DNA from 3 places in the Agromyces sp. NSFZ genome. Region 1 is predicted to be linked to each of the others. Evidence: predicted binding sites of a transcription regulator. Region 1 holds the regulator's gene; each other region holds the start of a gene.
What was found. The regulator HspR, encoded in region 1, represses chaperone genes until heat shock. The targets are predictions, from matches to a motif close to AAGTTGAGTCNNNNNGACTCAACTT.

Region 1 (7,617 bases):
AGGTGACCTGGTTGAGGATCATCGTCCGCGTGGAGATGGTCGCCTCGAGCTTGCCCATGCCGACCTGCACCACGCGGCCGCCGCTGCGCACCGTCTCGATGGCGTCGGCCGTGGTGACCCCGAAGCCGGCGAAGTCGACGATCACGTCGAGCCCGACGTCGGCGAAGTCGGTGATCGACTTCTTGACGTCCTTCACGCCGGTGGCGCGGGCGTTCTCCCACACCGCCTCGTTGATCTCGGCGACGTACACGTCGGCGCCGGCGAGCACGGCGACGCGTGCGCCGATCTGGCCGAGTCCGCCGAAGCCGATGATGCCGAGCTTCGTGCCCTTCGTGACCTGGCCATTGACGATCACGGCGTGGTGCGAGGTCATGCCCGCGTCGGTGCCGGCGGCACCGTAGACGTACGACACGTTGTCGGGGATGCGCACGAGCGCCTCCTGGTCGACGGCGACCTTCGGCGCGAACCCGCCGTCGAACGCGTAGCCGGGTGCGCCCGCGGAGGTGGTGGGGCAGAGGCCGACGCGGTCGCCGACCTTCCAGCCGGTCACGCCGTCGCCGACCTCGCTGATGACGCCCGCGACCTCGTGTCCGAGGGTGATCGGGCGCTTCGCGAGCGTCACGAGCCACCCCTCGTCCTCGAGCATCCCGACGTCCGAATGGCAGAGCCCGGCCGCCTTCACGTCGACCACGACGCCTCCCGCCGGGGCGCTCGGTTCCTCGACCTCGTTGAGCACGAGGGGTTCGTGGGTATTGGTGAACTGCCAGGCCTTCATGTGGCTGCATCTCCTTCGCTGGGCCTCCGCGTCTCATGGGCGGGAGGTGGTGAGACGGAGGGCGACGGATGTCGCGATCCATACATACGCATACATTCTACCCGCTGCCCGCGGCGCCTCAGCCCGATGCTAGGCGGGTCGCCGCCGGCGGACTGTGACGTAGGTCCCACGGGCGGTAGGGTCGGCGCATGCGAGCCGAGGCGTCAGCAGGGGCATCCGCCACCGTCGTGCTCGTCGAGGGCGAGAGCGACCGGTTCGCGGTCGAGGCCGCCGCCGCGAAGCTCGAGGCCGACCTCGTCGCCGCCTCGGCGGCGATCGTCTCGATGAACGGCGTGACGAACCTGCGCCACCACCTCGCGGCGCTGGCGCGGGAGTCGAGGCCGCCACGCGTGGTCGGGCTCTTCGACGTCGGCGAGATCGGATACGTGCGACGTGCCGTGGTGCACGCCGGCCTGTCCGTTCCCGGTGTCGACCTGGCCGCCATCGGGTTCTTCGGCTGCGATCCCGACCTCGAGGGCGAACTCATCCGCGCCGTCGGCAGCGAGCGGGTCGAGGCACTCCTCGCCGAGCACGGCGAACTCTCGCGGTTCCGTTCCTTCCAGCAGCAGCCCGCCCAGCGCGAGCGGCCGATCGACGCGCAACTCCGGCGATTCATGGGCACCCACAGCGGTCGGAAGGCCCGGTTCGCGCCCATACTGGTCGAGGCGCTCGAGGTCTCCCGGATCCCGCAGAGCCTCGCCTCGCTCGTTGCCGCGGCCGTCGATCCCGCGTCGTTCCTCGGGGAATCCCGCGCGTTGTCTGAGAGTTGAGTCAAGTGCACTCAGGTTTCGACGCATCGACTTGACACGTTGATTCGACGCTGCGAAGCTTGAGTCGCCAGGACTCAAGTTCCGGCGCCATTGACTTCGATCGCGGACCAAGACGGCCGGATCGACCGCCATCGGAGCGCGCGCGACATCCGCTCGTTCGACTCCCAGGCAGAAGGAGGAACACATGTCACGTGCAGTAGGAATCGACCTCGGCACGACCAACTCGGTCGTCTCGGTGCTCGAGGGCGGCGAGCCCGTCGTCATCGCCAACGCGGAGGGTTTCCGCACGACCCCGTCGGTCGTGGCCTTCACGAAGGACGGCGAGGTGCTCGTCGGCGAGACCGCGAAGCGCCAGGCCGTCACGAACGTCGACCGCACCATCGCCTCGGTCAAGCGCCACATGGGCACCGACTGGAAGCGTGAGATCGACGGCAAGCAGTACACGGCGCAGGAGATCTCGGCGCGCATCCTGCAGAAGCTGAAGCGCGACGCCGAGCAGTACCTCGGCGACACCGTGACCGACGCCGTCATCACCGTGCCGGCGTACTTCAACGACGCCGAGCGCCAGGCCACCAAGGAGGCCGGCGAGATCGCGGGCCTCAACGTGCTCCGCATCATCAACGAGCCCACCGCTGCCGCACTCGCGTACGGCCTCGACAAGGGCAAGGAGGACGAGCTCATCCTCGTCTTCGACCTCGGTGGCGGCACGTTCGACGTCTCCCTCCTCGAGGTGGGCAAGGACGACGACTTCTCCACCATCCAGGTGCGCGCCACCGCGGGTGACAACCGCCTCGGCGGCGACGACTGGGACCAGCGCATCGTCGACCACCTCATCAAGCGCTTCAAGGACTCGACGGGCGTCGACGTCTCGAAGGACAAGATCGCCCTCCAGCGCCTGAAGGAGGCCGCCGAGCAGGCGAAGAAGGAGCTGTCGTCGAGCATGTCGACGAGCATCCAGCTGCCCTACCTCTCGCTCACCGAGAACGGCCCCGCCAACCTCGACGAGACGCTCACCCGCGCCCAGTTCGAGAACATGACGAGCGACCTGCTCGACCGCACGAAGAAGCCCTTCGAAGACGTCATCCGCGAGGCCGGCATCAAGCTGTCGGATGTCGCGCACGTCGTGCTCGTCGGCGGATCCACCCGCATGCCCTCCGTCTCCGACCTCGTGAAGAAGGAGACCGGGCAGGAGCCCAACAAGGGCGTGAACCCCGACGAGGTCGTCGCCGTCGGCGCGGCGCTGCAGGCCGGCGTCCTCAAGGGCGAGCGCAAGGACGTACTGCTCATCGACGTCACCCCCCTGAGCCTCGGCATCGAGACCAAGGGCGGCATCATGACGAAGCTCATCGAGCGCAACACGGCCATTCCGACCAAGCGGAGCGAGACCTTCACGACCGCCGATGACAACCAGCCGTCGGTCGCGATCCAGGTCTTCCAGGGCGAGCGCGAGTTCACGCGCGACAACAAGCCGCTCGGCACGTTCGAGCTCACCGGCATCGCCCCGGCTCCTCGCGGCATCCCGCAGATCGAGGTCACCTTCGACATCGACGCCAACGGCATCGTGCACGTGTCCGCCAAGGACAAGGGCACCGGCAAGGAGCAGTCGATGACGATCTCGGGCGGGTCCGCCCTGCCCAAGGAGGACGTCGAGCGCATGGTGCGCGACGCCGAGGAGCACGCCGCGGAGGACAAGAAGCGCCGCGAGTCCGCCGAGACCCGCAACTCCGCCGAGCAGCTCGCCTACTCGATCGACAAGCTCATCAAGGACAACGAGGAGAAGCTCCCCGCCGACGTCAAGTCCGAGGTGCAGGGCGACGTCGACGCGCTGAAGTCGGCGCTCGCGGGCGACGACGACGACGCGGTGAAGAGCGCGTTCGAGAAGCTCTCGCAGTCGCAGACCAAGCTCGGTGAGGCGATCTACGCGCAGGGCCAGGAGGCCACCGCGGGCGCGAGCGCCAACCCCGGCGAGGACGCGACCGCGTCGGGCACCGCCGGCGGCGAGTCCTCCGACGAGGACGTGGTCGACGCGGAGGTCATCGACGACGAGGAAGACAAGAAGTAATCATGTCCGACGAGAACCAGAACCCTGAAGAGCCGGTGATCCGCGACAAGCGGCGCATCGACCCGGAGACCGGGGAGGTTCGTCAGCCGCCGGAGTTCCCCGAGCCGGTCGAGTTCCCTGAGCCTGTCGAAGGGAAAGCCACGGCCGAGGAGGGCGCTTCGACGGGCTCAGCGACCGAGGAGGAGCACGAGCTCACGGTCGAGGACATCCTGAACGCGGCCCAGGCCGAGGTGCAGGAGCCGAGCGACGAGCACCTCGCCGACCTCAAGCGGGTCACGGCCGAGTACGCGAACTACCGCCGGCGCACCGAGGCGAACCGCGAGGCGGAGCGCGAGCGCGCGGTCGGCGCGGCCGTCGCGGTGCTGCTGCCCGTGCTCGACGACCTCGACCGGGCCGAGAAGCATGGCGACCTCGAGGGCGACGCGCCGTTCGCGACGATCGCCGCGAAGCTGCGGGCCGCCACGGCGAAGCTCGGCCTCGAGCCGTTCGGCGCGCCCGGCGAGCCGTTCGACCCGCAGCAGCACGAGGCGATCTTCCAGCAGCCGTCCGACGAGGTCGAGACCGACACGGTCGCCGACGTGGTCGAGACGGGCTACCGCCTCGGCGGCACGCTGCTGCGGGCGGCGAAGGTCGTCGTCAAGACGCCGCAGTAGCGGCATCCGCCGATTGTTCCCGTTCCCGCCTGCGGTGTCCGCTGCAATGGGCACGGCGGGCGGGAACGGAAACACTGGGATCATGAACTGAACCGAAGAGGGAGGTGCCGATGGCCAGCCAGGATTGGTTCGACAAGGACTTCTACCAGGTGCTCGGCGTCTCCAAGGACGCGAGCGACGCCGACATCAAGAAGGCGTACCGCAAGCTCGCGCGCAAGTACCACCCCGACCAGAACCCCGGCGACGACGCGTCCGAGGCGAAGTTCAAGGAGATCAGCGAGGCGCACTCGGTGCTCTCCGACGCCGAGGAGCGCAAGGAGTACGACGCGATCCGCGCCATGGGCTCCGGCGCCCGTTTCACGGCGCCCGGCGGCGCGGGCGGCGCGGGCGGCTTCGAGGACGTCTTCGGCACCATGTTCGGCGGCCAGGGCGGCCGCACCAGGTACACGTACCAGCAGGGCGCCGACTACGACGACCTGCTCGGCGGCCTCTTCGGCGGCGGCCGGTTCGGCCAGCCGACCGGCGGCTACCGCGGCTTCGGCGGCCCCACCCGCGGACGCGATGTCGTGGCGTCGACGACGCTCGACTTCATCACCGCCACCAAGGGCGAACAGGTCACGCTGCAGACCGCCGACGGCCGGCCCATCACCGTGCGCATCCCGGCGGGCGTGGCCGACGGGCAGAAGATCAAGCTCCGCGGCAAGGGGCATCCGTCGCCCGACGGCGGCGAGGCCGGCGACCTCATCCTCACCGTCAACGTGCGCAAGCACCCGGTGTTCGAGCGCGACGGCCTGAACCTGCGGGTCACCGTGCCCGTGACGTTCGCCGAGGCCACGCTCGGTGCGACCATCCAGGTGCCGACCCTCGGCGGCGATCCCGTGAAGCTGAAGGTCGCACCCGGCACGCCGAGCGGCCGCGTGCTGCGCGTCAAGGGACGCGGCGTCGCGACGTCGAAGGGCACGGGCGACCTGCTCGCCGTCGTGCAGGTCGCGGTGCCGTCGCACCTCTCGAAGGACGCCGAGGAGAAGCTCAAGGAGTTCATCGCCGAACTGCCCGACGAGAACCCCCGCGACGACCTGCTGACCCGCGCGAAGGGCTGACGGAGACGGTTCGAATCCGCCGACGGTCAACATCACTCGCCGAGTGTCGACGCCGGCGCCGAGGAGATCGGCGGGATCGTTAACCGTGGCGAGGAAGGAGTGGAGCGATGGATGAGACGAGCCCCCTGTTCGTCATCTCGGTCGCCGCCGAGCTCGCGGGCATGCACCCGCAGACGCTGCGCCAATACGACCGCCTCGGCCTCGTCTCCCCGACGCGCACGGCGGGCCGGTCGCGACGCTACTCGATGCGCAACGTCGTGCAGCTCCGTGAGATCGCCCAGCTGTCGAGTGAGGGCGTGAGCCTCGAGGGCATCCGCCGCGTGCTCGGCCTCGAGGACGAGGTGTCGATGCTGCGGAGCCGGGTGCGCGAGCTCGAGGCCGCGCTCGCCGACGAGATGCTCAACCGGCCCGGCCGACGCGTCTTCGCCGCGGGCTCAGAGGGCGAGGTCGTCTCGCTGCGAGCCGGCACGCGCGTGCGCCGCGAGAACGCCGTCGTGGTGTGGAGGCCGCTCGAACGCGACTGACCCCAGTCATGGGGGGTCTCGACCAACACGGGCCCTGCGGCGATTGTGTGCCGCCCGCGGCGGTGCGACCATGAGGAAACCACCGCTTTCTGCATCCCGCAGACGGGAGCCCAATGGCTGCGCCGACCACTCCTGCACCCGAGCGGGTCGACGCCGTCGTCGTCGGATCCGGCTTCGGCGGGTCCGTGGCCGCCTACCGCCTGGCGGAGGCGGGGAAGTCGGTCGCCCTCCTGGAGCGAGGGCGAGCCTACCCGCCCGGAACGTTCGCCCGCACGCCGATCGAGTTCGGCGAGGATTTCTGGGCGCCGTCCGACGACCTCTACGGCCTCTTCGAGACGTGGAGCTTCCGCGGGCTCGAGGGCGTGGTGTCGTCGGGTCTCGGCGGCGGCTCGCTGATCTACGCGAACGTGCTGCTCCGCAAGGATCCCGAGTGGTTCGTGCACGATTCGCCGCTGCCGGGTGGCGGCTACGAGCACTGGCCGATCGGACGCGAGGACCTCGATCCGCACTACGACCGCGTCGAGGCGATGCTCGACGCGACGCCGTACCCGTACCGCGACACTCCCAAGACCGAGGCGTTCGAGTCGGCGGCGCGCGACGCGGGGCATGACGTGTTCCGGCCGCCGCTCGCGGTGACCTTCGCGGATGCGGATGGACGCGTCGGGCCGTTCCTGCCCGTGGCCCCGAAGCCGTACGGCAACATCCACGAGCGCACGCGCTACACGTGCTCGCAGTGCGGCGAGTGCGACATCGGATGCAACTACGGTGCGAAGAACTCGCTCGACCACACCTACGTGTCGGCCGCGGCGCATCACGATGCGACGGTGCACACCCTCCACGAGGTGAAGGGGATCCGACCGGTCGACGGCGAGTGGGAGGTCAGGTACCGCAGGCACCGGCCCGGGGAGGGCCAGCCGGTCGACGGCGTCATCCGCGCGACCCGCGTCGTGCTCGGGGCGGGCACTTTCGGCTCGACGTACCTGCTCCTGCGCAATCGTGCGTCGCTTCGCGGTCTCTCGCCCGCGCTCGGGACCCGGTTCTGCGGCAACGGCGATCTCATCGGATTCCTCATGGGCGCGAAGGAGGAGATCGACCGGATGGCACGGGCACGACGCATCACCGGCAGTCGCGGCCCGGTGATCACGAGCTCCATCCGCGTGGGCGATCGCGTCGACGGCGACGGCAGCACGGGCCGCGGCTTCTACGTCCAGGAGGCCGGCTACCCGGGCTTCCTCAACTGGCTGCTCGAGACCGCGCAGCTGCGCTCGGTCGTCTCCCGGTCGACGAGGGTCGCGCTCACGATGATCGCGCGACGACTGAGCTTGAGAGGCGAGTCGAACATCTCGGCCGACCTCGCCCGGGTGGTTGGGCGCAGCGCCCTGTCCACGAGCTCGCTGCCCGTGCTGGGGATGGGCCGCGACGTGCCCGACGGCCGGATGTACCTCGACCGCGGCAGGCTCGCGATCGACTGGACGACGACCACCTCGCTCGAGTACTTCGCCGCGATGCGGGCCACGATGTCCGCGTTCGCGAAGAGCCTCAACGCCCGGTACGTCGACAACCCGCTGTGGCTCGCGAAGCGCGTGATCACGGTGCATCCGCTCGGTGGCGCGCCGATGGGCCGCAACGAGTTCGAGGGGGTCGTCGACGAATGGGGGGAGGTGTTCGGGCATCCCGGTCTCTCGGTCGTCGAC
Region 2 (7,617 bases), 350 kb from region 1:
CACCTGCTTCCGCCGCGCCGGCTCGGGATGATGCGGTGCGAGCAGTTCGACGACGCGATCGGCGTGCCGAGGGTCCCACTGCAGCACGCGGTCGAGGCCGTCGTGCTCGAAGTCGACGAGCGCGAGACTGGCGCGGGCGGAGAGTTCGCCCATGCGGGCGACGGAGCGCGCCGAGAGGTGGGCGCCGCCGGTCAGGGTTCCGCCGGGCAGGTGGCGGATGAGTCGGATGCTCCGCGGCCCCTCGCTCGTGTCGGCGACCACGTGACGCGGTGAGCCCGAGGCGTCGACCATCGTCGTGGCGACGCGCAGGTCGGGCGCGCTCGCCGCGATGCGCGCGGCCGCAGCCTCCTGCGCCGCGATCTCAGTCGCGCTGAACGCGGGATTCGTGACCTTGACGACACCGGCCGGAGTGCCGTCGGCGGTCGCGAGGAAGTTCTGGTCCTGCTGGCTGCCGAGCGGCTCGAGCTCGACGTCGAGGCCCCACTGTTCGCGCACGATGGCGGCGACCTCGCCCGCCGCGAGGTTCGGCGCCGGCAGCTCGCCGGTTCCGAAGAAGTCGAATCCGGTCCTGCGCCCCGTGTCCTCGGCGTTCGCGTGCGACATCCGCGCCCCTTTCCGATTCGACGATAGCCACCCGGTCGGATGCGTCCCCATCTCCGTCGTGTCGATTCGCGCTGCCGCGATTCGCCGCGGCGCTGCGGGTCAGAGCGGAACGGCCTCGCGCTCGAGCCGCTCGAGCCGGTCGGATGCGAGCAGCTTCAGTGCCGTCACGTCGTGGAAGTGGACGGTGGCGCCGAGCAGCTGCTGGGTCTCATGGATGCACTCGAGGAGATCCCAGCGAGCCGAGACGAGGTCTCGTTCCACCAGGAGCTCGAGCATGTCGGTGTCGATGCCGTTCGCGAGGTCGCCGACGATGCGCGGGTTGCGGGCGTCGTATCGGCGAAGTACCTCGAGGAGTTGCCGGCGCCGCACCGTCACCCGGTCGCGGAGCGGCAGCGATGCGAAGTCGCCGGCCGCGTCGGCCAGCAGACGCGCACCCTCGAGGGAGCCGGATGCTTCGGCCGCGCGTTCGGTGGAGACGGCGGCGCCGTGGGCGATCGTCGGCTCGTGCACCTCGGTGAAGGCGAGGACGGCATCGCGCAGTACGGCCTTCTTCGTGCGGCCGAGGAAATGCGCGAGATCGGCGACCAGCTGGCCGGTCGACACGTCGACCTTCACACTGCGCTCGGTCATGTGGCCTCCCCTGTTCTCTCCGACGGACGGGACGCGCTCACGATATTCATCGGATTGCGTGCCCGGAACGTGCACGCGTTCACCTGTGGAGGATTCGCGGCGCCCCGTTGCTGTGGAGGACGCCGTCTCGCGAACGACCGTTTCATTCCCAACGTCGGTGCCCGAGTGCCCGAGTGCCGGGGTGCCGGGGTGCTGAGGTGCCGAGGTGCCGAGGTGCCGAGGTGCCGATGTCTCGAAGTGCCGACGTACCGAAGTGCCGGAGTGCCGGAGTGCCGGAGTGCCGGGGTGCCGGAGTGCCGGAGTGCCGAAGTGCCGGAGTGCCGGAGTGCCGGGGTGCCGGAAGGCACCGCCCCCGCCGACGAAACAGTCGGATCGGAGCCGCCGACGTCGAGCCGCGATCAGCGGCGTCGTGTCTACCCGGCCGGACGCCGGTCAGGCGGCGGGCGTCGAAGGCGGCGCGGCGGCGCGGCGCCGGCGCAGCTCAGCGGCAACGCGAACGGTGACCGTCGTCACGAGCACGGCCACCACGGCGATGATCGCGGCCACTCCGGTCACCGTCGATGCCGGGGCATCCGTCAGCCGGGCGATCGCGATCCAGGCGAGTCCCCAGCAGAGCGACAGCGTGGGTGCGATCCGTCCGCCGTCCCAGACGGCGAGCGCCACCCCCACGAGCCCGGCGACGGCGACCACGATCACCGCCCACGTCTCGGGCGGGATGCCCCAGCCGTCGAAGCCTGCCGCGACGAGCGCCGCCGTCACATTCGCCGCCGTCGCGACGATCACCCACCCCAGGTAGAGCCCGACGGTGCCGTCGGTCACGATCGCATCGACGACATTCCGAGCCGGGTACTCCAGGCACTGCGCGAACGCGTAGACGAGCACCACGAGCAGCACGACGATCACGGGCACGCTGAGCCAGAGCAGGTCGAACTGGATGCTGAGGATCCACGCCGCGTTGAGCACGAGCGACGCCGCGATCGGGTAGCCGACCCGACGGTGCCGCACGTTGGCGCGCTGCGCCGGCAGGAACTGCCAGACGGCGTAGGTGAGCAAGCCGAAGTAGATGACCGACCAGATGCCGAACGCCGCGCCGCCCGGGGCGATGAGCGTCGCATCGGCCGCGAGGGCGCCGCCCGCGGCATCCTGGATCGGCGTGCCGCCGGCCGCGCCCGACCCGATGAAGGCCCCCACCACGGCCACCACGGCACTCACCGCCACCGTGAGCTGCCGGGCCAGATCGCCGCCCGTTCGCCGTCCCTCCGCCGCTGACGTCGTCATCACCGCTCCTGCCGTCGTCTCGTGGATCCCCGGTCGTGTCGCAGTGCCAGCCTATGCAGGGGGCGCCCCGGTGCCCATCAGTCCGCGCGGAGTTCCTCGCGAATCCGTCGCAGGTCCTCCATGAGCGACCCGACGAGGATCCAGTGCCCCGACGCAGGCGGAGCGACCACGAGCGCCGACGTCAGCGCCGGCATCTCCGACGTGAGCGGCTCGGCCTCGGGCTCCGCGACGCGCACGGCAAGACGAACGTCGTGCGCCACCCGGCGCAGCTGCTCGGCGATGGCGCGCACCGTCGGCTCGTCGTGCAGCGTCTCGTCGTAGTGGTCGGCGAACGCACGCGTCATCCCGATCAGCTGCGTCACGATCGGACTCAGCTTCGTGAGCAGCTCGCGCAACCGGCGCAGCTCGCCGCGGTGCGCGGAGCGACGCGGGTTCAGGGTGAGCGACTCCTCGCCGGCGACGATCGCGGCATCCGCGGCATCCCGCATCGGGCGCAGCAGTCGCGCCTCGATCATGAGCCCCTCGAGGTCGGCGCGCGAGCGGGCCTCGCCGAGCGCGTCGGCGAGACGGTCGACGGATGCCGCGAGCTCGCCGCCGAGCCGCGCGAGCTGCTCCCGAGCCGGGGCCACCGCCACCGGCGGCACGATGAGCGCGTTCACGATGATGCCGATCGCCGCGCCGATCAGCGTCTCGAACACCCGGTCGAGCGCGTACTCGGGCGAGGACGCGCCGAGCGCGAGCACGAGCATGGCGCTGATCGCCACCTGGTTGCTGGTCACGGGCGTCATCTTCAGCGCCCACGCGACGAGCATCGCGACGACGATCGCGACGAGGATGACCCACGTGCTCTGCCCGAGCAGGAGCGAGAGCCCCGACGCGACGAGCACTCCGAGGATGACGCCGATCGAGCGCTCCAAGGCCTTGCCGAACGATTGGTTCACGCTCGGCTGCACCACGAGCAGCGCCGCGATCGCCGCGAACACCGGCAACTGGCCCTGCACCACCCAGCCCGCGACGAGCCAGGCGGCTATGGTCGCGACGGCCGACTTCAGCACCTGCAGCAGCGGCACCCGAGTCGTCGCCCGGAAGGTGGCCGTGATGCGCATGCGCCAAGGCTAGCCGCGCGCGGGCTCCACCGGCTCGGCGGGCTCGCTCGGCCCGGCGTGCTCGCTCGGTGCCACGCGCTCGATCGGCCCGGCCGCTTCGCCCACCGGCTCGATCCGGGGGACGCGCCGGATCGACGCACTCACGACGGCGGCGACCGCACAGAGCCCGGCCGCGCCGAACCACGCGATCGTGTAATCTCCCGTGTGGTCGCGCACGAGCCCCGCGGCGGTGGCCGCGATCGCGGCGCCCACCTGGTGCGACGCGAACACCCAGCCGAAGACGATGGGGCCGTCGGCCCCGAACACCTCGCGGCAGAGCGCGACGGTCGGCGGCACGGTCGCCACCCAGTCGAGTCCGTAGATGACCACGAAGACGATGATCGGCGGCTGCACGGTCGCACCGAGCAGGAACGGCAGCACGGCGAGTCCGACCCCGCGTCCCGCGTAGTAGATCGCGAGCAGGATGCGCGGGTTCACGCGATCGGTGAGCCAGCCGGATGCCACGGTGCCGACGATGTCGAAGATGCCGACGAGTGCGAGCAGGCCGGCCGCGGTGGTCTCCGGCATCCCGTGATCGTGTGCGCCCGGGATGAAGTGGGTGCCGACGAGCCCGTTCGTCGTCGCCCCGCAGATGGCGAAGCCGGCCACGAGCGCCCAGAAGGTTCGCTTGCGCGCGGCCCGCGCGAGGGTCGTGAGGGCAAGCCGGGCGGCGTTGCCGCGAGGGCGAGCCGGTGCCGTCCAGTCGTCGGCGGCGCCGAACGGCGTCGTGCCGAGGTCGGCCGGCCGATTCCGGAGGAAGACGAGCACAAGCGGCACGACCGCGAACGCGGCGATGGCGACGAGGAGCGACGCCTGCCGCCACCCCTGCTGCTCGACGAGGATGGCGATGAGCGGCAGGAACGCGAGCTGCCCCGTCGCGCTGCCCGCCGTGAGCACGCCGACCACCAGGCCGCGGCGCCTGACGAACCACTGGTCGGCGACCGTGGCCGCGAAGACGAGCGCCATCGATCCGCTGCCGAGGCCGATCATCACGCCCCACGTGAGCACGAGCACCCACGGCGCCGTGGCGAAGATGCTGAGCGCGGCGCCGGCCCCGACGAGCACGAGGGCGAGGCTCGTGACGGCCCGCATGCCGAACCGCGCCATGAGCGCGGCCGCGAACGGGGCCATCAGCCCGTAGAGCAGCAGATTCACCGTCACCGCGGTCGAGAGCTCGGTGCGCGTCCAGCCGAACTCCGCCTCGAGCGGCAGCATGAGCACGCCCGGCGCGGCGCGGAAGCCGGCCGCCCCCACGAGCGCCAGGAACGCGACTGCGGCGACGATCCACGCCGGGTGCAGGGAGCTCGTGTGCCGGGGTGTGCGCGTGGTCATCCCCCGATTCTCACGTATGGCGCGGGGCATCCGTGCCGTGGGATCCGGTCATCCTCCCGCGGGATCCGGTCGGCGGCCGCCGACCACGCCTCAGACGCCGCGGGTCAGCCCGGCGAGCGCCTCGGCGATCGACTCATCGCCCGACACGAGGTCGAACTGCGTGCGGGACGCCGCGCCGGTCTCGAGGAGCGCGGCGATCGTCGCCGCGACATCCGCTCGGGGGATCGAGCCCGCGGGCAGCGCGGCGCCGACCCGCACCGATGCGGTGCCGGACTCGTTCGTGAGGCGGCCCGGTCGCACGATCGTCCAGTCGAGGTCGCGCGATCGCACCGAGGCATCCGCTTCGCTCTTCGCACGCAGGTAGAGCTGGAACACGTCCTGCGAGTCGGGATCGAACCGGTCGGCGCTCATGGCCGAGATCACGAGGAGCCGGGGGACTCCGGCCGCCTCGGCCGCGTCGGCGAGCAGGATGGCGGCGTCCCGGTCGACGGTGAACTTGCGCGCGGCCGAACTGCCCGGGCCGGCCCCGGCCGCGAACACCGCGGCATCCGCGTTCTTCAGCACCTGGCCGACCTCGTCGACGGATGCCTCCTCCAGGTCGAGCACGACCGCCGCAGCGCCCGTCGCGTCGACGTCGGGGCGGTGCTCGGGGTTGCGGATGATCGCGATCGGCTCGTGCCCGGCGTCGGCGAGCAGGCGTTCGAGGATGAGGGCGATCTGGCCGTGGCCTCCGGCGATGACGACGCGCATCGCCCCAGTCAACGCGGCCCGGCCGAGCGGCGCAAGTGACGTCCGGAATCTCTCGAACAGGTCTTGGCACTCTCTGCCCGAGAGTGCTAATCTGAACCTACTTGAGTCGGATGGACTCAACTCTTGGACACACCGCCGCGAACGCGGCAGCGAACAAGGAGGAGAAGCCATGGCTGTGTACTGGGACCCGTTCCGCGACCTCGACCGCCTCGCGCAGGGACTGATGGACACCCGACAGGCGCCGCGCATGATGCCGATCGACCTGCACCGTGACGGCGACCACTACGTGCTCTCGGCCGACCTGCCGGGCGTCGACCCTGGCTCGATCGACGTGGACGTCGACGGGCAGTTGCTCACGATCCGCGCCGAGCGCACCCTGCGCTCCGAGTCCGACGTGCAGTGGCTCGCGCACGAGCGCCCGAGCGGTTCGTTCCTGCGCCAGCTCACCCTGGGCGACGGCCTCGACACCTCCGCGATCAGCGCGCATTACGACAACGGCGTGCTGAGCGTCGTCATCCCGGTGAGCGAGAAGGCCAAGCCGCGCAAGGTGCAGGTGCAGAGTGCGCCGCACGCCGAGAAGGAAGTGACGACCGGGGCGTCGGCGTCGAGCTGACGAACCGAGCACGAACGGATGCCGCGGGCCGAGCCCCGCGGCATCCGTCCGTGACGCGTCGGTGGGCGGGGCTAGCGTGGCCCGTATGACGTCGCCCGCCGCGAACCTCGCCCAGCTCGCCACCGACTTCTGGGAGTGGCGCGACGCGACCTCGTTCCGCACGTCAGACGACATCCCTCGCGTCGAACGGCCCGCCGGGTGGGTGCCTCGCTTCGATCCGGCGGCGATCGAGGAGTTCCGGAGCGCCCTCGGCGGATTCGCCGAGCGGTGGCGCGACATCGATGCCGAGGCGCTCGCGGCGCTTCCGGTCGAAGTTCAGGTCGATCACCGGCTGCTCGGCGCGGCGCTCGCCCGCGTGCACTGGGAGCTCGACGTGCTCCGCAACTGGGAACGAGACGCCGTGTTCCTCACGTCGCAGATCCTGGGTCCCTGGTTCGACCTGCTGCTCGCGCCGCCGCCGTTCGAGGCGACGCGGCAGGCCGACCTCGTGCGCGTGCTCGAGGCGGTTCCGGGGGCCGTCGACCGGGCGATCGCGAACCTCGAGCGGCAAGGAGTCGCCACACTCGCGCGCGTCGCGGCCGCCGAGCTCGCGGGCATCGGAGCACGGCTCGCGCACTCGGTCGAGGAGCTCTCGCCGCTGACGGATGCCGCGACCGCCGCGGCGCTCGCCGCAGCCCGACCCGCCGCGAGCGACGCGCTCGAGCGGTACCGTACGTGGCTCGAGGCATCCGCCGACCGCCTCGCGCCCGACGTGGTCGTCGGACGCGACGCGTTCGTCTGGTACCTGCGGCACGTCGCCCTCGTCACGGCCGAGCCCGAGGAGCTGGTGCGGGCTGCCATGCAGGACGTTTACCGCAGCGTGGTCGGCGAAGCCGTGTCGCGTACACGTCATCGTGACCTCCCCGAGGCGCCGCTCGCCGCCGATTCGGCGGCCCTGGTCGCCGCCGAGGAGGCCGCCGAAGCGCAGGTCCGCGCGTTCTCCGACGCCGCCGGCCTGCTGAGCCAGCTGGCGTCGCTGCGTCGCTACCGCTTCGCGGCGACGCCCGCGTACCTCGAGCCCGTCGCGTTCCTCGGCGTCACCGACGATCTCACGAGCATCCGACGGGTCGCGCACGACGCGACGTCGTACGTGCCCGAGCCTTCTCCCGACCTGCCGTACTTCGATGCCGCGAGCGCCCGCGACCCACGGCTCGGCATCATCCACGAGGGCGCCCACGCCCAGCAGTTGGCGTTGTCGTGGGCCCATCCGAATCCGGCGCGCCGGCA
Region 3 (7,617 bases), 1.2 Mb from region 1:
CGGCCCCGGTCCCTACTCAGAGAGCCGGGCCGTCGAGATCCGGTACTTCGGCACTTCGGCACCGAAGAGCGCGACGCAACTACGCCGCTGGTGGCGTCGGGATGCGTGAATTCCGGGTTCCTGCGGTTGGAGTCACAGGAACCCGGGATTCGGAGGAGGGGTTGTTTGGTTGGGCGGGCAGGGTTACGCCACCGCGGGCGTCTCCACGATGGCGCGATGGCACGGATACACGTCATGAGCAGCCGGGGGCGCCGAGGTGAGCTGCCCTCAGTGCCTTGGAGAACGTCGCCTCCGTCGGTACGCGTCCTCGATGACGCTCTGCGCGTACCAGAGATACGACTCGCGACCGTCGGGCAGCTCGACCGCGTCGTCACCGCAGACCTCGTACGCAACGCGAACCAGCTCCGCCGGGTCAGTGATCTCGAGGTGGCGAGCGTGAATTCCGAGATCGACGAAGTCCTTGTCGCGCGCCGCCGCCATCTTCATCGCGATGAGCTCCCGCTCGCCGGCGATGGTTACCGAAAACGGATGCCTCGGTCCTCTGGTCGCCGACCCGCAACAATCCCCGGCCCGCGGCGTACAGCCACCGCGAGGGGAGCCCAGGTCGGCTGTCATCTCTGCAAAGACGGCCTCGATCTCATCGGACGGTTCGATGAGGGCGTCGATGTCGCGCGTCACGCGAACCGCAGGGTCATCCGGGTAGTGCAGCAACATGGCTGCGCCGCCGGCGACCCGGATGGTGCCGCGAACGCCGCGGGCCTCGAGCCGCCTGACGAGCTCGTCGAGCAGTGCCCGGACGGTCTCCGCGTCGAAGTCGCGTTTCATCGAGTCGAGCGCGAGTTCTCGTCGATGTAGCAATTCAGGTCACGCAGGCGTGCGGGCGTCGATACCTTCGCCTTCTCACGGAGCGGCACGAAGCGCAAGACGTACCAGCGTCGGTTGAGCTTCGTGGGCGTCGCCCAGTCTGGACGGCGGTGCTCCGGAATGGCATCACCGGAGGGGCTCGACGTGGCCGAGAACGCCGCGCTGGTCTTGTACGACCTGCGTGAGCGGCACAGGCTGAACCTCCGGCGCTGCGGCAGCACCAGGCGGCGGTCGCCGCGACGCGGCCGCGCGCATCCGCGCTGGCGACGCTCGCGGTGCCCACGCTGTGGTGCACGGCACCGATGACGATCTCATCCCGATCGAGCACGGGCGTCGGCTCGCCGCGTCGATTCCGGATTCCGCGCACCTCTGGCTCGACGGAGTGGACCGCGTCTTCCCCTACCCGGCGTCGGCCGGCGTCGAGGGCGCGATTCTCGCCCACCTCGACTCGGCGGCACGCCCACGGGAGGCCGGCTCACCGCCGTGACCGCGCCAACCGCCGCTCTCGGCCAAGTGGGCGCCACCCGCCACTTCCCCACAGCAGGGCGGCGAGGGCGATTCCTACGAAGGCCGCCACGGCCAGTGGCGTGCGAATGGCCTGTCCACGGTGCCACCTGGCTCGCAGCTCCTCCCAGTTCTCGGGCGGCGACTCCGGATCCCACCGGGCGGCCAGCGCATTCACGGGAGCGTTGAAGACCAGCGTCACGACGATGACGCCGATCCAGAGTGCAAGCGCCGACAGCGCAGCCACGAACGCGACCGGCCCCTGCGGGATGAGCAGCACGACCAGGGGCACGATCGACACGCCACCCCGGCACATCGGCACCGGATGCCGCCGGGTGACCGCTCTGCCGAGCGTGCCGCCGCGGCGGCATCCATGGAGAACGCCCGGCCCTCGTGACGAGAGCCGGGCGTTCTGTTCGTGGTGCGTGCGTCCCGATATGCGTCGCCTGCGGCGGCGCTACTCGACGACCAGTGGCCTCAGGCGGCGATCGACACGGTGGCGCGGGGCACGGATGCCACGACGAACGCGCCGTCGGCGGCATCCACCTTCACCGCCTCGCCGTCACCGAGGTCACCCGTGACGAAGAGGTCGGCGATGCGGTCGTCGATCTCGCGCTGGATCAGGCGGCGCAGCGGACGGGCACCGTACTCGGGCTCGTAGCCGCGCTCCGCAAGGAGCGCCACCGCGGCATCCGTCACCTCGAAGCCGATCTCGCGAGCGGCCAGACGAGCGGAAGTCGCGCCCAGCATCAGCCGCACGATCGACCCGATCTCGTCGGCGGTGAGCTTCTGGAACAGGACGATCTCGTCGATGCGGTTCAGGAACTCGGGGCGCATGGCCTCGCGCACCTTGCCCATCACGCGCTGGCGCACGTCGTCCTGCGACGAGAACCCAGAGCCGTCAGCGGATGCCACGAAGCCGAGCGCACCCGACCGCGACGCGAGGAACTCCGAACCGAGGTTCGAGGTCATGATGACCACCGTGTTGCGGAAGTCGACCGTGCGACCCTGGCCGTCGGTGAGGCGTCCGTCGTCGAGCACCTGCAGCAGCAGGTTGAACACGTCGGGGTGCGCCTTCTCGATCTCGTCGAACAGCACGATCGAGTACGGGTTGCGCCGCACGCGCTCGGTGAGCTGGCCGGCCTCGTCGTAACCGACATAGCCGGGAGGGGCTCCGACGAGCCGCGACACGGTGTGCCGCTCGCCGAATTCGCTCATGTCGAAGCGGATGATCGCGCCCTCGTCGTCGAACAGGCTCGACGCCAGCGCACGGGCCAGCTCGGTCTTGCCGACGCCGGTCGGTCCGAGGAACAGGAACGAGCCGACGGGACGCTTCGCGTCGCCCATGCCGGTGCGATTGCGGCGCACCGAGCGCGCGACGGCGGTGACGGCGTCGTCCTGCCCGATGACTCGAGCGTGCAACTCGCCTTCCAGGTTAGCCAGGCGCTCGCGCTCGCCCTCGGTAACCCGATTGACCGGGATGCCGGTGGCCCGCGAGATCACGGCGGCGATCTGCGCCTCGTCGACGGTCGTCGAAGCGGCGTCGGCTGCGGCATCCGTCGAACCCGAGGTCGCGACGCGACCCTGCGCGGCCGCCTTCTCCGTCGCCTCGTCCAGCCGCTCCTGCACCTTCTCGATCTCGTCGCGGATGCGCGACGCCTCCTCGTAGTGCTCGGCACGGACGGCCGCGTTCTTGTCGGCCTCGAGCGTCGCGAGCCGCTCGATCAACTCCGAGACATCCACCTTCACGCCCAGCTTGAGGCGCAGGCGCGCGCCGGCCTGGTCGATGAGGTCGATGGCCTTGTCGGGCAGCACCCGGTCGGTGAGGTACCGGGCGCTGAGCTCGACGGCGGCGCGGAGGGCCTCGTCGGTGTAGGTGACGCCGTGGTGCTCCTCGTACGCGGGGCGCAGGCCCTGCAGGATGAGCACGGAGTCCTCGATCGACGGCTCGCCCACCTTGACGGGCTGGAATCGGCGCTCGAGCGCGGGGTCCTTCTCGATGGTGCGGTACTCCTTGAGCGTGGTCGCGCCCACCAGGTGCAGCTCGCCGCGTGCGAGGCGGGGCTTCAGGATGTTGCCCGCGTCCATGCCGCCCTCACCGGCACCGCCGGCGCCGACGACGGTGTGCACCTCGTCGATGAACACGATGAGCCCGCCCTTGTGGTCGGCGATCTCCTCCATGGTCTTGGTGAGGCGCTCCTCGAAGTCGCCGCGGTAGCGGGTGCCGGCGAGCATGCCGGGCAGGTCGAGCGCGACGACGCGCTTGCCGAGCAGCGCCTCGGGCACGTTCTCCTCGACGATCGCGCGGGCCAGGCCCTCGACGATCGCGGTCTTGCCGACGCCGGCCTCGCCGATCAGCACGGGGTTGTTCTTCGTGCGGCGGCTGAGGATCTCGATGGTCTGCTCGATCTCGTCGGCGCGGCCGATCACGGGGTCGAGCTCGCCGTTCGCGGCGCGCTGGGTGAGGTCCATGCCGAACTTGTCGAGCATCGGGGTGGCGGATGCCGCGGCATCCGCCTGCTCGCCCATGCCGGCGGCCTCGGGGCCCGCGCCCTGCGTCTCGACGTGCTCGCCCAGGCCGGCCGCGAGCGCGTCCGCGGTGACGCCGGCGCGCGCGAGCACCTGCCCGGCGGGGGCATCCTGACCCAGAACCAAGGCGAAGAACAGGTGCTCGGGGTCGATGTACGTCGACCCGCTCGAGCGCGCGACCTGGTACGCGTGGAACAGCGCCCGGCTCGCGCTCGGCGTGATCGTCGCGGCGTTCACGCGCTCGCTGAGCTCGTCGAAGCGGGTGGCGGATGCCGCGGGCAGCCGTGCCTCGGTCGCCTCGATGATGCGCTCGGGGCTCGCGCCCACACGCGTGATCGCCTGCGCGACGGACTCGTCCTCGACGATGACGCGCAGGATGTGCAGCGCGTCGAGCTCGGTCTGCCCGCGCTCGAGCGCGAAGCGTCCGGCACGCTGCAGGATGCTCTGGGTGCGCGAGGTCAGGAACCGGCTGAGGTCGATCGACCGCGCCTGCCTGGCCTGCTCACCCGCGAGGTAGCGGGCGAGGAACTCGTCGAACGAGCTCGCGCCGGCCTCGTTGAAGTTGTCGGGCACCTAGGTCCTCCTGGGAACTTGAGTTGGGTACGCTCAAGTTCAACGCGGTGCGGGCGGGCGTATTCCCGGGCACGCTCGGACGGAGCTCGCGCACGGTCGAGCGAGACGGATGCCGCGGGCGACGGGCGCTGCCTAGCGACTCGTCCTCCACAGGCGACTATCCGGCGGAGTTCTCCACAGGGAAATGGCCCGATCAGTAATGCTTTTCTGCTCGATCGAATGTCAGTGGGTGGGTGCAGGATCGAAGCATGGAACAGCCCCCGGCCCCTCGGCATCCGCTCGGTGCGCTGTCTGCGCTTCAGCGAGATCTCGCCGCGCTGTGCGACGTCTGGGCGGGCGGGTCGCCGGCGTGGGGCGCAGTTCGCGGGGGCGCGCAGGTCGAGGTCGAGCAGTTGAGCGATGCCGGGCTCATGCAGGTCACCGATGCACTCGCCAGGGTGCGGCGTGATGTCGACGCCGTGCTGGCCAGGGTGGCGGCCGAGGTGTCGAAGCGGTCGGGGCCGGAGTTCGGCGACACGGGGTTCGCCAAGACGCAGGGCTTCCACAACCCGACCCGCCTCGTCGCCGCGGCCACCGGAGGGTCGCACGGCGACGCACGTCGGCTGATCGCGGTCGGCACGGCCACCGCGGAGCGGCAGACCTTCACCGGGGAGCGGCTCCCCTCACGGTATCGGCACATCGCCGACGCCCTCGAGTCGGCCGCGATCAGCATCGAGGCGGCATCCGCGATCACCGCGATGCTCGACCGGGCATCGATCCGGGCGGATGCGGCTCGAGTCGAGGTCGTCGAGCGTGCGCTGGTCGACCTCGCCGGGCGGGTGCCGCTCGAGACCCTCCTGCGTGGAGTGCCGGAAGCCGAGGCGCGACTGGATCCCGACGGCGTCGAACCCCGCGAAGACGAGCTCCGCATGGAGCGCTCACTGACCATGCGAGAAGACGGCCGCGGCATGGTGCACCTGCATGCCCGACTCGACCCCGAAAACGCCGCCCCGGTGAAGGCAGCGATCGAAGCGCTCGTCAGCGACGTGCTGCGCCGACGCGAGCCGGGCGAAGGCCAGGCCGGCGACGGCGAGCCACGCCCGGTCATCGACGACCACCGCACGATCCCGCAGATCCAGACCGACGCGCTCGCCGCGCTCGCCCGCCACGCGCTCGGCTGCACCCAGACGGCCACGCCCCTCGCGAAGACCACGGTCGTCGTGCGCGTCGACCTCGACACCCTGCTCACTGGCCTCGGGCACGCCCGCATCGACGGTATCGAACAGCCCGTCTCAGCGGGCACCGCCCGCCGCATGGCCGCCGACGCCGAGCTCATCCCCGCCGTTCTCGGGGGCGACAGCCTCCCCCTCGACCTGGGCCGAGCCGCCCGCCTGTTCACGAAGGCGCAGCGGCTCGCGCTCGGCGAACGCGACGGTGGCTGCGCCTCATGCGGCCAGAACATCGGATACGTCGAAGCCCACCACATCGACTGGTGGGAACGCGACACCGGCCCGACCGACCTGTCGAACGGAGTGATGCTCTGCAGCTTCTGCCACCACATGATCCACCGCGACGGATGGCGCATCCACGCGGGCCCGACCGAGGTGTGGTTCATCCCACCACCGCACTTCGACCCGGCGCAGGTTCCCCGGCTCGGCGGCCGAGCCCGTTTCGAGCTGCGTGAAGACCGGGCGGCATGACGCCGTTCGGCGGCGTTCACCCGCGCACATGGCGCCGCCAGCGCCGGAATCGGGTTTACGAGCACGGGTGGATTCTCCGGCCCTCGAGAACCGGTCGGAGCGCGACGGCGAAGGCGTCATCCGTCTCTCAGCGCCTCGGCGATCGCCTCGCCGAGCACTCGCGAGCCCTCCTCTGACGGGTGGATGCCGTCGGAAGTCATCCCCTCCTGGTAGCTGCCGTCGGCGTCGCGAAGCCCGGCCGACGCGTCGACGAACCGCCACCCGCGCGCACGGGCAAGCTCCTCAAGCCGCTGGTTGAGCTCGGGAGCCCCGGCCGGATACGCGGCCATCGGCGGGACCGACACCACGACGACGTCCACGATCCCGACCGTCTGGACGATCCGGTCGAGGTTCGCCGTCGTCTCGGCGAACGGGACGGCGAGGGCGTGGTCGTTGGTGCCCGCGAGCAGCACGAGCGTCTCAGCGTCGACGGGCGCCACCACCGACTCGGCCATCTTCGCCGTCGTCGCGCCCCACTCGGCCCAGCCGCCGGCGAACGCGAACCCTTCATCACACACGAATGACACCCAGGACACCGGGTCGATCTCTCCTGCGGCGAAATCGGGGCTCTCCGCGTGGGTGATCGAGTCGCCGATGACCGCGAAGGTCAGCCCGTCGGCGGTGGTACCGCACGACGCCGGGCGCGCCGACGCCGACGCCGACGCCGAGGCCGTCGGGCCCGGATTCGGCGTCGCCGATGTCGCGTCGGGCGACGGCGAGCCCCCGGACGCGCAGCCCGTCACCACGAGACACGCCGTGGCCGCGATCACGATCGCGGCGAGCGCGCGCGATCGACCCCTCGTGCGGCCGATGTTCGTCGACATGCAGACCTCCACCACTCGATCGGATGCATCGCCCGATGCGGCCCAGCACCGGGCCGGGCCGCAACCTCCGAATCTAGGAGGGATGACACCGACTCGGAAGGGGTTGCACCGGGTTTCGCGACATCCGACGGTCGCAGATTCGCGATCGGTGGGGTGAAGCCGGCGGCGCCACGCGAGCGGAGGCATTAATTACGCTCGCGCAGCACCGCCGGGGTCTCTGCGGCAGCGGAGGTGCGCCGAAGCCTCCGCCGTGCGCCGGCCGCCTACCGGTTGAACCGGTGGGGGTGGAACGTGAAGAACCGGGCCGCACCGAGGTCGAGCGCTTCGGCCGCACGATTCAATTGGGTAGCGTTCCATCCGTCGCCCCAGTGTCCCGTCTCGAGACGGTCGAGTAGCAGGTTCGCCGCGGCGACGGTCTCGGCCGCCGAGAAGTTGCAGTGCCCAGCCGAGGCGACGTACGTCTGACGAAGCAGCGAGGCGTTCCCGGCCTTCGTCACGCGCTCCTCATACGCGCTCTGCTGCGCGACGGTCGAGATCTGGTCGCCGACGGCGTTGAGCGTCACCGTCGGAACGGAGATCTCGCCGGTGAACTGGTACGCCGCGGC

Region 2: a site for HspR is predicted at 5,837-5,861, ahead of ACVFI9_RS17445 (Hsp20/alpha crystallin family protein). Genes of this name have one in related genera too.
Region 3: a site for HspR is predicted at 4,486-4,510, ahead of ACVFI9_RS04450 (ATP-dependent Clp protease ATP-binding subunit). Genes of this name have one in related genera too.

What each region holds. Positions count from the first base shown of each region.
Region 1 is NZ_CM149585.1:4,023,189-4,030,805, reverse strand. It holds gene ACVFI9_RS19180 (zinc-binding dehydrogenase) at 1-775, opposite strand, end outside; gene ACVFI9_RS19175 (TOPRIM nucleotidyl transferase/hydrolase domain-containing protein) at 964-1,584, shown strand; gene dnaK (molecular chaperone DnaK) at 1,769-3,646, shown strand; gene ACVFI9_RS19165 (nucleotide exchange factor GrpE) at 3,649-4,299, shown strand; gene ACVFI9_RS19160 (DnaJ C-terminal domain-containing protein) at 4,410-5,399, shown strand; gene ACVFI9_RS19155 (heat shock protein transcriptional repressor HspR) at 5,507-5,923, shown strand; gene ACVFI9_RS19150 (GMC oxidoreductase) at 6,037-7,617, shown strand, end outside.
Region 2 is NZ_CM149585.1:3,676,579-3,684,195, reverse strand. It holds gene ACVFI9_RS17475 (aminotransferase class III-fold pyridoxal phosphate-dependent enzyme) at 1-603, opposite strand, end outside; gene ACVFI9_RS17470 (hypothetical protein) at 703-1,233, opposite strand; gene ACVFI9_RS17465 (tryptophan-rich sensory protein) at 1,666-2,511, opposite strand; gene ACVFI9_RS17460 (FUSC family protein) at 2,589-3,617, opposite strand; gene ACVFI9_RS17455 (MFS transporter) at 3,627-4,988, opposite strand; gene ACVFI9_RS17450 (NAD(P)-binding oxidoreductase) at 5,079-5,738, opposite strand; gene ACVFI9_RS17445 (Hsp20/alpha crystallin family protein) at 5,908-6,351, shown strand; gene ACVFI9_RS17440 (DUF885 family protein) at 6,437-7,617, shown strand, end outside.
Region 3 is NZ_CM149585.1:917,628-925,244, reverse strand. It holds gene ACVFI9_RS04465 (hypothetical protein) at 268-678, opposite strand; gene ACVFI9_RS04460 (alpha/beta fold hydrolase) at 1,154-1,351, shown strand; gene ACVFI9_RS04455 (anthrone oxygenase family protein) at 1,340-1,669, opposite strand; gene ACVFI9_RS04450 (ATP-dependent Clp protease ATP-binding subunit) at 1,846-4,470, opposite strand; gene ACVFI9_RS04445 (HNH endonuclease signature motif containing protein) at 4,719-6,149, shown strand; gene ACVFI9_RS04440 (SGNH/GDSL hydrolase family protein) at 6,266-7,012, opposite strand; gene ACVFI9_RS04435 (alpha/beta fold hydrolase) at 7,276-7,617, opposite strand, start outside.